Regions from separate parts of the Azospirillum thiophilum genome, predicted to be linked through region 1. Evidence: riboswitches for the same ligand, from Rfam matches in the RefSeq annotation. Region 1 holds a riboswitch; each other region holds the start of a gene.
The links. A riboswitch is a leader RNA that binds a small molecule or an ion and turns the genes downstream of it on or off. The one in region 1 is predicted to bind cobalamin.
Positions count from the first base shown of each region.

Region 2: it holds a riboswitch for cobalamin, as region 1 does, so the genes downstream of both, AL072_RS19000 (energy-coupling factor ABC transporter permease) here and AL072_RS31365 (ABC transporter ATP-binding protein) in region 1, are expected to answer to the same signal.
Region 3: it holds a riboswitch for cobalamin, as region 1 does, so the genes downstream of both, AL072_RS25295 (CbtB domain-containing protein) here and AL072_RS31365 (ABC transporter ATP-binding protein) in region 1, are expected to answer to the same signal.

Region 1 covers NZ_CP012406.1:677,693-681,896, forward strand. Annotated here, with positions in the region: gene AL072_RS31355 (FecCD family ABC transporter permease) at 1-595, opposite strand, end outside; gene AL072_RS31360 (ABC transporter substrate-binding protein) at 592-1,578, opposite strand; gene AL072_RS31365 (ABC transporter ATP-binding protein) at 1,589-2,428, opposite strand; cobalamin riboswitch at 2,556-2,776, opposite strand; gene AL072_RS31370 (hypothetical protein) at 3,314-3,853, shown strand; gene AL072_RS31375 (flagellar protein FlgN) at 3,850-4,204, opposite strand, start outside.
Region 2 covers NZ_CP012402.1:1,230,110-1,234,313, reverse strand. Annotated here, with positions in the region: gene AL072_RS19010 (DUF2946 family protein) at 1-193, opposite strand, end outside; gene AL072_RS19005 (DUF2946 family protein) at 625-1,047, opposite strand; gene AL072_RS19000 (energy-coupling factor ABC transporter permease) at 1,229-1,909, opposite strand; cobalamin riboswitch at 2,105-2,365, opposite strand; gene AL072_RS18995 (DUF2946 family protein) at 2,599-3,024, shown strand; gene AL072_RS18990 (DUF2244 domain-containing protein) at 3,095-3,640, shown strand; gene AL072_RS18985 (TonB-dependent receptor family protein) at 3,759-4,204, shown strand, end outside.
Region 3 covers NZ_CP012404.1:552,183-556,386, forward strand. Annotated here, with positions in the region: gene AL072_RS25285 (ABC transporter ATP-binding protein) at 1-267, opposite strand, end outside; gene AL072_RS25290 (ABC transporter ATP-binding protein) at 260-1,027, opposite strand; cobalamin riboswitch at 1,367-1,586, shown strand; gene AL072_RS25295 (CbtB domain-containing protein) at 1,630-1,818, shown strand; gene AL072_RS25300 (CbtA family protein) at 1,828-2,595, shown strand; gene cobW (cobalamin biosynthesis protein CobW) at 2,608-3,681, shown strand; gene cobN (cobaltochelatase subunit CobN) at 3,823-4,204, shown strand, end outside.

The DNA.
Region 1 (4,204 bases):
AGCGCGCGGTGCCGAAGCCGCCCATCATCCAGAACAGCGCGGCGTCGGCCCCGCGGTCCATGGCGGCGACGATCAGCGCGTTGGTGACCGCATGCAGGATGAAGGCGACCGCGACCCCGGTCAGCACCAGCCGCTCGCTGCTCACCGTGCCGTCGCGGCCCCGTGCCGCCGCGAAGACGGCCAGCATGGCGGTGAGCGCGCCCAGGAAGGCGGCGGCCGGCAAGCCCACCGATCCGGCCACGGCGCCAGCATAGAGCAGGACGGTCACCGCCCCGACCGAGGCGCCGGCCGACACGCCGAACAGGTAGGGGTCGGCCAGCGGGTTGCGCGTCACCACTTGGAGCACGGCGCCCACCGCCGCCAGCCCGGCCCCGGCCAGCGCGCCCAGCAGCACGCGCGGCAGCCGCAGTTCCCAGACGATGTTGCGCTCGGCCCGGCTGGCGTCGGGGAGCGGGGGGAGCGCCGGCCAAAGCTCGTGCGCGATCACCGCCCAGACCTTGGCGACCGGGATGGGCGCGGCGCCGAAGCCGACGGCGGCGACCAGGGACGGCACGAGAAGGACGGCCAGCAGCAGGGGCAGGCGGGAGCGGCTCATTGCCTGAACAGCTCCGGGTGCAGGGTGCGGGCCATCCGTTCCAGCGCATCGACGTTGCGGGTCGAGGGCGTCTGCTCGGCATAGGTCAGGACGATGAAGCGGCGCTCGCGCACCGCCTCGACATCGGCCAGCTGCGGCGCGGCCAGCAGATGGCGGATCGCCGCCTCGGCCGGGATGCGGTGGTCGCTGACGATGATCCATTGCGGATTCCGCCGCACCATCTCCTCCCAGCTGACCCGGACATAGCTGTTGGGGATGTCGTCGAAGATGTTGCGGCCGCCGGCCAGCTCCATCAGCAGGCTGGTCATGCCCTCGCGCCCGACCGACAGCGGCGCGCCGTCGGTGTGGCAGTCGTCGCAATACATCACGCGCGGACGCTCGGTGGCGGCGGCGGTGCGCTCGGTCACCGCGGCGACGCGGCGGCGGAAATCGGCGACCATCGCTTCGGCGCGCTCGGAAATGCCGAAGATTTTGCCGAGGGACAGCAGGTCGGCGTAGAGCGTGTCCATGCTGATCGGCTCGCGCGGGCCGATGCGGATGCAGCTTTCCCGCAAGCTGTAGGTGGCGACCCCCATCTCGGCCAGCCGCGCCGGGGTGAGGCCGCGCGCCTCGTTGAAGCCGTAGCTCCAGCCGGCGAACAGGAAGTCGGGATCGGCGGACAGCACCGCCTCCAGCGTCGGGGCGCGGTCGGGCAGCCGCGGCAGGGCGGCGACGATGCCGGGCGGGGCGCCGGGCGGGGCGATCAGCCGGTGCTCGGCCCCGGCGATGCCGGAAACGGCGACCAGACGGTCGGCGAGGCCGAGATCCAGCATGGTCTGCGTCATGTTGGTGTCGTGCACCATCGGCCGCTTGGGCGGGCCGGTGAAACGGGCGGTCTCGAAGCAGTTGGCGACCTCGACCGGGTAGCTCTGGGCGTGCGCACCGCAGGCGGCCGTTCCCAGCAGGAGGGCCAGCGCAAGGCCGCGGAGGAAGGGCGGGATCATGAGCGGTCCGTCAGGTGGCCGGCAGGGGAGAGAGGTCGATGCGCAGCCGGCCGTTGCCGGGATGGCGGTCCACCGTGGCGGCGACCCGGTAGACCGCGGCCAGCCGCTCGGGGGTCAGCGCCGCGTCCGGTGGGGCGTCGGACAGCAGGCGGCCGTCCTTCATCAACAGGATGCGGTCGCACCAGCGCGCCGCCAGATCGATGTCGTGCAGTGTCGCCACCACGGTGATGCCGAGGCCGCGCAGCAGGTCGAGCAGGGCGAAGCGGTGGTGGATGTCCAGGTGGTTGGTCGGCTCGTCGAGCAGCAGGATGCGCGGGCGTTGGGCCAGGGCGCGGGCGATCATCGTCCGCTGGCGCTCGCCGCCCGACAGCCGTTCGACCGGGCGGTCGGCCAGCGCGGTCAGCTCCAGCCGGGCCAGCGCGTCCTCGACGATGGCGCGATCCTCCGGCCCCGGACCGGCGAAGGCGGAGCGGCGGTGGGCCAGCCGGCCCATGCCGACCACGTCGCGCACGGTGAAGCCCAGCGCGGCGGCGGAATCCTGCGCCTGGAGCGCCAGCCGGCGGGCCAGCTCCACCGGGCGCAGGGCGCGCGGATCCTCGCCCTCGATGCGGATTCTGCCGGCCGAGGGGGCCTGCAACCCGGCGAGGCAGCGCAGCAGCGTGGTCTTGCCTGACCCGTTGGGGCCGAGGATGCCGAGGAGGATGCCGGGCGGAACGGAGAAGCCGACCTGATGCAGCACGGTCCGGCCGCCCAGACTGCCGCCCAGCCGGCAATCCAGCCCCTCCACCGCGATGGCGGCGGGTGGTGATGGTTTTTGGGATGGTCCGGTCGGGAAAGGCGCTGGCGTCATCCGTGCTTCCTGCCGTTGCGGGGCAGGGGAACCGGGCGGACGACTTGCGGAGCATGCGCGGGCGTATCCTGGACGGACTCCGGCCACACGCATGGCAAGCGTTCCACCGGGACACCCCGCCCGAGGACGATTCGTTGTGGTGCTGGCAGGTCTCCTGGCTTGCGGGTCGTCGCCGGTCCGTCCAGCCTTCCCAGCACCCTGAAGGGCGCCAGTGGCGTAAAATGACGGAACGGCTCACCGCTCACAGTTGCGGGGGCAGCCCCGGCTTTACCGCGAAACGCGGTTCACCGGGTTCCCTCTTAGCTTCCGGCGGAGGCCGCCGGAAGAACCAGTACCGCCGCATTCATGGGCGACCCCGCCGCCGCGGTCAAGGTCCGTCAGCGTGTGGTCCGGGAAATCGCATGTGAGTCCCTCTCCCGTCCCGGGAGAGGGAAGGGGCCCAAGCGCAGCTTGGGAAGGGTGAGGGGTTAGGCACGAAGCCATGCGGTTCGGGACTCTTGGCCCACCCCTCACCCTCCCCACTTCGTGGGTCCAAAGTCGCTCGCAAGTCTCGCGACTGCGCTCCGCCTACGATCACCTTCGGTGCTCGTCCGGCCTGCGTCCGTCGGCTCTGCGCCCTCTCCCGGGGCGGGAGAGGGCAACCGTCGCCAAAGAGATGCGCGCAAAAATAGTATTTCATCCTCGTGGCTGCCCGGTCATGCGTCGCGGTCCGATATGTAATGTTATAACGTAACATATCGAGCGAGCGGGCGGTCCGCAAGGAAAGATCGGCGGGGCTTTCCACATCCCTTTCGACTGCCGCTTCATCGGCTATTAACGTGTTTTTGCTGAATTCGGAGGGTGCGGTCCGCCCATAGGGGTGATGGCGCTGGCGTGGGAATGGCGATGGGCGATTCGGACGATCTTTTCGACATGTACCGCAAGGACCAGGGCAAGGCGGCCCTGAGCGGTCCCACCCTGGCGACCGCCCTTGCCGACACGGTGCGGCGCAGCTTCGCCCAGATCGACGAGCTGTGCGCGGAGGTGACGCGGGCGCTGGCCCAGGCGCGCTACACCACGCGGCTGGCGCAGACGGTGACAGACCGGTCGAGCTATGTGCGGCTCGACCGCCAGTCCGAGAGCTTCCGCGACTATCTGCGCGGCTGGAGCCAGCAGCGGGCGGAAAAGGGCACCGGCGGCATGCATTGGGAGGCGCACATCCTCGTCACCGATCATCGGCGGACGACCAAGGAGATCGGGCTGGGCGTCGCCTTCGAATGGCCGGGCGCAGGGGAGGAGGGCAGCCTCGCCTTCGTCGAATTCTGGCCGACCGGCAGCGGGGTGGCGCTGCCGTCGGACGCGCGCGGCTTCCAGCGCGCGCTGGTCGCCAGCATCATCAAGCTGGAACAGGCCGGCGAACTGTCCAGCGTGAAGGGCCGGGGCTAAAGCGAGGCGTTCAGGCCGGAGGCCGACAGTTCCACCGGCCGGCGGGCCTGGCCGTCGCGGGCATAGGTGCCGTCGCTCGACGCCTTCTCAAGCGCGGCGAGCAGGTTGCGGTTGATGGTCAGCACCGCCTTGCGCAGGGCGACGAGGCCGGCGGCGTTGACCGACACCGCCCGGTCCAGCCGGTCGATGCGTTCCAGCGTCATCGCGCGCAGATCGTCGGGCAGGCGGATGCCCTCGTCGCGCGCCCGCAGCACGGAGGATTCCAGCTGTTCGGCCATCGCCGCCTTGCGGTGGGCGAAGACCTCCAGCCGGTCGAGCATGCCGGCGGCGATGCAGGCAGACTCCTCCTCC
Region 2 (4,204 bases), on a different replicon from region 1:
TCCGGCGGTCGATGACGACGAGGCCGGCGGCGGTACAGATGACGATGCGGTCGTCGAGCAGGCCTTCCGCGAACAGCGGGGTCCGGGCGGCGGGCGGCGGCAGCAGGGCGGCGGTCAGCGCTTGTCCGGTCAGCAGGGCCAGACAGCACAGCGCGCCGATGCGCAGGCGCAGGAAGTCCGGAAGGGCGGTCAATACCGCCCCCGACCGCACGCTGGCCGATAAGCCGGCCGACAAGCCGGCCGATAGTCCAGCCGGCCTCCGCCCATGCGGTGCGTATGGCCGGCGCGCGCGTCGGCGGCGCCCGGCAGGCTTGGGGGCAGGCAGAGGAACGGGGTGGATGCGCGAGGCATGGCGGACGGGCGTCGATGGAACGGGAGAAATGCGAGCGGGAAAGAAGCGGCCACGCCATCCTTTCCGTTTGTATTGAATCCGCGATCAGGCGGATCCCCGGCACGGAGGAGGCTTGGTTTGCTCGGACGGGCCGCAGGCGACCGCGGGAGAGATGCCGGGGTTTTCGATCCGTCGGGCACGGACTCCGGCCATGCGCACAATCATGGCGTTACGGGCCACGCGGCGGAGAGGCGTCGGTCAGGGTGCGGACGGGAAGGGAATGGAACGCCGGCTCAGCCAGCGGCCGGCGGTGCACGCGCCTGGAGGCTGGACAGGAACCAGCCGGCCGCGACGACATCGCCGGGCAGGGTGCGGGAATCGGCAAGCACCATGGCTTGGGCGGGGGTGGCCAGCGGCGGCTGGGGCGGAAGCCCGGCGCCGGCCATGATCGGGCAGAGCGGGCAATGCCCCTTCGCGGCGCCAGTCGAGCCGGAGCCGCCGTCATCCGGGACCGGCTGCCCGTCGGCATCGACGGTGATCGTCCTGATGCCGTCGACGGAGCAGATGGAGATCGTCTCCAATCCGCCGGAACCGCTATCCAATGCCATGGCCGGCATCGTCACGCTCCACACCATCATCTGGACGACAAACGCCAGAATTCCGGCCAGAAGGCCGGCGCTGCGGATGCGGTCGGTGAAGGTGCGAGGAAGGGTCAAGGTCCCGGTCGCTCGTCGGTTGTACCGCCGGAAGGAACAGGCGGCCAAATCATTGTGCGGGACTCATGGCATGGAACCGGAGCCCCGGCAAGACATTACTCCGCCCATGGACATCCATGGACATCGCGCGGCGCCGTCCGGCCGGGAACCCGTCCCCGGCAGGCCGGCGGGCGCGATCCGCTCAGGCGCCCTGATGGAGGCGTGCGTTGAACAGCGGGCCCTGGCTGTAGCGGTGCAGCGCCTTGGCGACGGCCAGAACGGCGAGGTCGGCCAGCGGCTCGATGATGATGACGCTCATATAGGCGGCGCCGAAGCTGGCGACCTCCGCGACATTCTCGGCGGTGAAGCCGTGGCCGTAGAAGGCCCAGAACGCCACCCAGGCGACGATGCCGCCCTGATAGGCGGTGGAGAGGGCCAGCGCCTGCGAGTATTTCAGTTCCACATAGGGGGTCGATGCCGGAACGATCCGCTTCGCCAGCAGGCCGATGCCCCACAGCGGAACCAGCAGGGTCGTGACGTTCATCCCATATTGCGGCAGGTCGAAGGGGGCGAAGAGCACGCCCTGGATCAGCAGGCCGGCGGCAAGGCCGATGGCCGTCGCCCCGGCACCGAACAGCAGCAGCAGGGTCGATCCGAGGATGAGATGCACCTCCGACACGCCGACCGGGTGATGCGGCAGGATCTCGAAGAAGGAGAAGACGAGGGCGGTGGCGATCAGGCTGCGCAGAGCCAGCGGCACGACGCCGCCGTCGTTGCGGATTCCATCCAGCGCCATTTTCCCGGCAAGGGCGAAGGCGCCGGCCGCCGTTGCGTAACTGAGGACGATCTTGGCGCCGTCGACGACGCCGGGTTCGATGTGCATGCTGTGTGCCCTTTCCAGATCAGCCATGGTCGAAAAGGGGCGCTGTCGCGGACCGGTGCCGGCATCGCATTCCCCCAATCGCAGGAGCGCTGTCCCTGGGCATGGGGCCGGACGGACGGCTTGCGGGGGTGCGGGCGGCCGGGAACTCCGGGAACCCATCGCATCGGCAAGCGGTCGCCGGGGCACCCCGCCCGAGGACGTTCGATCGGTCAGGCAGGTCTCCTGGCTTGCGGGTCCAGGCTGCTTCGTCGGGCCTTCCCGGCGCTGCCCGCGGCGAAGCGGGCAAACGCGCCAGTGACGCTGAAAGGACGAAGCGGCTCGCCGCTCACAGTTGCGGGGGCAGCGCCGGTCTTGCCTCCTTCCCCGGTCGGGGGGCGGCGCACCGGCTTCCCTCTTAGCCTTGCACGTCCGGGGATGCCCGCGGACGTGCAAGGAACCATAACCATCCTCACGGTAAGGTCAGGATGCGTCCGCCGTCAATAGGCTCCCCCGCGGCTGGCCGGACGGCCGGGGGCACGTCTTCCGGCCCTGTCCGGCCCTGTCCGGATCGGTGCCGGAACGGGTCATTGGTAGAAGAATGACCTCGTCTTGCGCGGGCGGCCCGGGCTATGGTGCGACGACGCCGTGCATCCGCGACAGTTTCGGGACACGGCAGGGCGGGTGGTCGGCGGATTGGTCGGCGGAGTGGAATGATCCTGGACCGGAACGGAAGGCGACGGGCGTGGCGGATCGGCGGTTTGGCCGGTGCGGTCGCGCTGCTGTTGCAGATCGTTTCCTGGGCCTGGATGCCCGCTGTGATCCAGGCAGCCAATGCCGCCGATACCAGCCGGATCGTGATCTGCGCGCCGGACGGCTTCAAGACGGTGCTGCTCGATGATCGCGGGATGCCGGTCGATCCGGACGCCGCGGACAGCGGCGCGCCCGAACACGCCATGTCCGGCGGTTCCTGCCCGTTGTGCCCCCTGATCGGCGGCTTGGCCATGCCGCCGCTCGCCGTGTTCGCGATGTCCGTCGATTTCGAACGGCATGGTCCCGAGCAACTGCCCGGCAGCCGCATCGCTGCCGGCTGGTTCCTGTCCACCCTCCAGGCGCGCGCACCGCCAGTCACCGGTTGATCGCCCCGCGGCGCAAGCGGGCTTCATGCTTGCCGCCGCCCTGCCATGATCGATCGACCGGAGTTTCCGCATGCCCGATCTCCTCTTCGGGGAGGCGGCCGGCACGACCGCGTTCGCCCCCGTCGTCCAGCCTCTTCCCGGGGCGACGACGGATGAACCGCTGTTCGATGCCGTCGCCACCCCGAACGACAGCGGCACCCGTCACGGCCGCGTCCTGTTCGCCGGTGTCCTCGCCGCCTATTTCGCCATCACCCTGTACGCCTGGCTGCGGCTCGGCGCCTGGCCGATGGCCGTCTATTCCCTGCTCGTCCTCGCCTTTGCCCTCTGGTCCGTGTACGCCGACGCCCGGCGCCGGCGGCAGGCCGAGCGCATCCGCATCTGGCCGGACCACACCCTTCTGGAGCGCATCGACGGCTCCGGACGGCGGTCGGCCAGCGAATGGCAGACCGCTTGGCTGCGGCTGGCGGTCGTTCCCGGCGGGGCCGGCGGCCCTGAACTGCGCCTGACCAGCCATGGCCGGTCGGAAACCGTCGGCACCTTCCTGACCGGGCCCGAGCGGCTCGATCTGGCGAAGGCGCTGGCCCGTCACATCGGCCGCGCGCCTGCAGCGCGCTGAGCCGCAACGTCATCTCCCTCCGCGTCATTCCCGGCGCGCTCCGCTTTCAAAGACCCGGCCCGCACCGGCACCGCATGGCGGAGCCGGCGGCGGCCCGGCCTGATCCAGGAAAGACCCGATGCCCAGCCACTCTCTGAGAACCATGACCCGCCCGGCCTTGCTGGCCGCGCTGATGGCAAGCGCGGCGTCGGTGGCGTTCGCCCAGGATGCCGCTCCTCCCACCCTGCTGCCGCCGGTCACCGTGACCGGCAATGCCGGCTCGTCGCTCACCGTGCCGGCGACGGACGAGGCGGCACAGCTGATCCGGCGCACGCCGGGCGGCGTCGAACTCGTGCCCGACACGGCTTTCAAGAACGGCGCCGCGAACACGATCAGGGACGTGCTCGGCTGGGTGCCGGGCGTCGTGACGCAGCCCAAATCGAACGTCGACAACCGGGTGTCGATCCGCGGCTCCGGCCTGACGCGCAACTACGGCAATCGCGGCGTCAATCTTTACATGGACGGCATCCCGATCAACACCTCCGACGGCCTGTTCGACGTCTTCGAGATCGATCCCAGCGCCTA
Region 3 (4,204 bases), on a different replicon from region 1:
CGGGATTTTGTGCTGGGCCATGCCGATCAGCTCCTGGCCCTGGAAGCGGATCGAGCCGGTGCGCTTGGCCATGATGCCCATGACGGCGCGCATGGTCGAGGTCTTGCCGGCGCCGTTGCGGCCAAGCAGCGTCACCACCTCGCCCTGCCGCACCTCCAGGCTGACGCCGTGCAGCACATGGCTCTCGCCGTAGAAGCCGTGCAGGTCGGAAATCTCCAGCATGGCCGTTCCCACTCGGGCGGTCTTGGTGTTCATCCCCTCAGGCATGTCCGGTCCCCATATACGCTTCCATCACCTGCGGGTTCTTCGACACCACCTCGTAGGGCCCCTCGGCGAGGATCTCGCCGCGGCGGAGCACGGTGATGGTGTCGGAGAGATGGGCGACGACAGACAGGTTGTGCTCGACCATCAGCACGGTGCGGTCGGCGGCGACGCGCTTGATCAGGGCCGCGGTGCCCTCGATGTCCTCATGGCCCATGCCGGCCAGCGGCTCGTCGAGCAGCATCACCTCGGGGTCGAGCGCCAGGGTGGTGGCGATCTCGAGAGCCCGCTTGCGGCCATAGGGCAGCTCGGCAGCGGTGTGCCCGGCCCAGGGGGAGAGGTTGACCGCCTCGATCAGCTCCAGCGCGCGATCGTGCAGGTCGTAGAGCGACGACTCCGACTTCCAGAAATGGAAGCTGGTGCCGAGCGGGCGCTGGAGCGCGACGCGGACATTCTCCAGCACGCTGAGATGCGGGAAGACGGCCGAGATCTGGAAGGACCGCACCAAGCCCATCAGCGCGATGTCGGCCGGCTTGGTGCGGGTGATGTCGCGGCCCTTGTAGAGGATCTGGCCGCGGGTGGGCGTCAGGAACTTGGTGAGCAGGTTGAACACCGTGCTCTTGCCGGCGCCGTTCGGGCCGATCAGCGCATGGATGGTGCCCCGCTTCACCTGCAGGTTCACCTCCTTGACCGCGACGAAGCCCTTGAACTCCTTCGTCAGGTTGCGCGCTTCCAGAATGATGTCGTCGTTCGGTGCGGCGTTCATCGGTCGCGAATTCTCCTCCCTTCGTCCTTGCTTTGGGTTCCCGGTGGTCCGGGGGCCGGAAGTTCCCGGCTCGGCCGCCATGCGGTGGGACGTTTCACCGATTGTTGTACGCACTATTCGTGCCACAGCGGATATCCCTTCGGTCCGGCGCATGGACCCTTTGTGTCTCCGGTGGTTTGCTCCTGTGCGCTGCCTCCTCCGCTCCCACCGTTGCACTGAAAAGTGTCGGAATCCCGGACACTCTGTCCAGCAAACATGACAGCAGTCAAAAGGTTTGTGTGCAAGATCGTCCGTGCGGCCGGGGCGTGATTGCGCACTTGCCAAACTGTGTGCGCACTGCGATGTTGACCGCCCGACGGTGCCCTGATCGCCCCTACGGACGGCGGGGATAATAGGGAATGCGGTACGGGCCTTCCGGAAAGGCCCCAAGCCGCGGCTGCCCCCGCAACTGTGTGCGGCGAGCGTCCGGTCCATCATGCCACTGACCGCAGGGTCGGGAAGGCGGGCCGCGATGCTGTGACCCGTGAGCCAGGAAACCTGCCGGCGGACCGATGGATTTACCCAACCCCGCCGGGTGTGGCGGGAGAGCAAGGACCAGCCTGATGACCACCCATCCGCTCCACGCCACCGCCGGTTCCGCGACCCGTAGCGCCGCCCGGACCTCGGTCGCCGCCTTCGCCGCGATCCTGCTTGGCAGCTTCCTGCTGTATGGCGTCGGCTTCGCCCAGCCGCAGCAGATCCACGATGCGGCGCATGACACCCGCCATTCCTTCGCGTTTCCCTGCCACTAAGCCCAAGTCATGGATCTGATCCGGCGGCTGTTCACAGCCGCTTTGGTCGCGGGCGTGCTCTCCGGCACGGCCGCTTCCGTCGTTCAGCAGGCGACGACCGTCCCGCTGATCCTCGAGGCCGAGAAATACGAGGTGGTGACCCCGCCCGTCGCCTCCCTCACTGCCCCTGCCCCTGCCGGCGGTGCCGCCGACTCCCACCAGCACGGCCCCGTGCGCGAGGTTGGCGAGGGCGTGCCGACCACGCCGGACGAGGCGATGCAGCGCATCGGCCTGACCATCGTCGCCAACCTGTTGACCGGCGTGGCCTATGCGCTGCTGCTCGGCGCCGCCATGCTGCTGGCCGGCCGGCCCGTCGATGCCCGCCGCGGGTTGGTCTGGGGTGTCGGCGGCTTCTTCGCCGTCTCGCTGGCCCCCTCCTTCGGCCTGGCTCCGGAACTGCCGGGCATGGCCGGGGCCGAGTTGGAAGCCCGTCAGCTCTGGTGGCTCGCCGCATCGGTCGGGGCCGGCATCGGCATGGCGGCGCTCGCCTTCGCCCGCAACCGGTTGGTCATCGCCGTCGCCGTGCTGATCGCGGCACTGCCCCATCTGGTCGGCGCCCCCCATCCGGAAAGCGCCGAAGGCGCTGTCCCGCCGGAGTTGGCGGCCCGGTTCGTCGCCGCCTCGCTCGGCACCGCCGCCCTGTTCTGGGCGATCCTGGGCTCCGTCTGCGGCTGGCTGATGAGCGGGCTGGCCGCCGAACCCAGCCCCGCCGCCCGGTTGCAGACCGGCACGCGTTAAGGAGCCGAACCCATGTCCGCACCTGCAAAAACGGTTGCCGGGAAAGTTCCGGCGACCGTCATCACCGGCTTCCTCGGCGCTGGCAAGACCACGCTGATCCGCGGCCTGCTGGAAAAGGCCGAAGGCCGCCGGCTGGCCCTGATCATCAACGAGTTCGGCGATGTCGGCATCGACGGCGACATCCTGCGCGCCTGCGGCAGCCCGACCTGCACCGAAGACGACGTGATCGAGCTGGCGAACGGCTGCCTGTGCTGCACCGTCGCCGACGATTTCGTCCCGGCCATCGAAAAGCTGCTGGCCCGGCCGCAGCCGCCCGAGCATATTGTGATCGAAACGAGCGGCCTGGCCTTGCCCAAGCCGCTGGTCCAGGCCTTCCACTGGCCGGCGATCAAGTCGCGCGTCACCGTGGACGGCGTCATCGCCGTGGTCGACGCCGCCGCTGCGGCGGAGGGTCGTTTCGCCCCCGATCCGGCGGCCCTGGCGGCCCAGCGCGACGCCGCCGGCACGGTCGACCACGAGACGCCGGTCGAGGAGGTGTTCGAGGACCAGCTGCTCTGTGCCGACCTGATCGTCGTCAACAAGACCGATCTGGTCGACGCCGCCGACCTCGCCCGCGTCGAGGATCTGATCCGCGAGGCCCTCGGCCACGCCGCCGGACGCGCCATCGGCAGCGGCGCCAAGCTGGTCCGCGCTTCCCAGGGGTCCGTCGATCCGCTGGTTCTGCTCGGCGTCGGAGCGGCGGTGGAGGACGACCTAGCCAACCGCCCCAGCCATCATGACGATGAGGAAGGCCACGACCACGACGACTTCACCAGCTTCGTCGTGGAACTGCCGTCCCAGCCCGATCCCGCCGCCCTGGTGAAAACCTTGGAGGATGTGGCCGCCCTGCATGGCGTGCTGCGCCTGAAGGGCTTCATCGACGTGCCCGGCAAGCCGATGCGCCTGCTGGTGCAGGGGGTCGGCATCCGCGTGCAGAGCCATTACGACCGCCTGTGGAAACCCGGCGAGGAGCGCCGCAGCCGGCTGGTGGTGATCGGCGAAACCGGGCTTGACCGCGAGGCGGTGACGGCGGCGGTTGTTGGGTAAGAATTAAGCTGTTGCGGCGTTTGCCCCCTCCCTAACCCTCCCCCGCTTTGCGGGAGAGGGGATTGCCGCCGCATCGCAAATCTACCCTCTCCCTCGAAGAGGGGGAGGGAGGGGGCGCCGCCGCCCCTGGAACATCGACTCATGCATCTGCTCGCCGCCCGCCAGGACGAACTCGACGCCGGCCCCCAGGCCGAAGATCTGGGGCAGACGCCGGCCGACCTCGTCATGCTGTCCTTTTCCGACAGCGACCTGACCGCGCTCGCCGCCGCATGGCGGACCGGCCGCGAACACCTGCCCAGCCTTCGCCTCGCCAACCTGAACCGGCTGGGACATCCGCTGTCGGTCGATCTCTATGCCGACAGCATCGTTGCCAGGGCGAAACTGGTGGTGCTGCGCCTGCTGGGCGGCAACGGCTATTGGCGCTACGGCCTCGACCGGCTGTCCAGCCTCTGCCGGGAGCGCAACATCCCGCTGGCCGTTCTGCCGGGGGAGGCGCAGCCCGACCCCAACCTCACCGCCTACG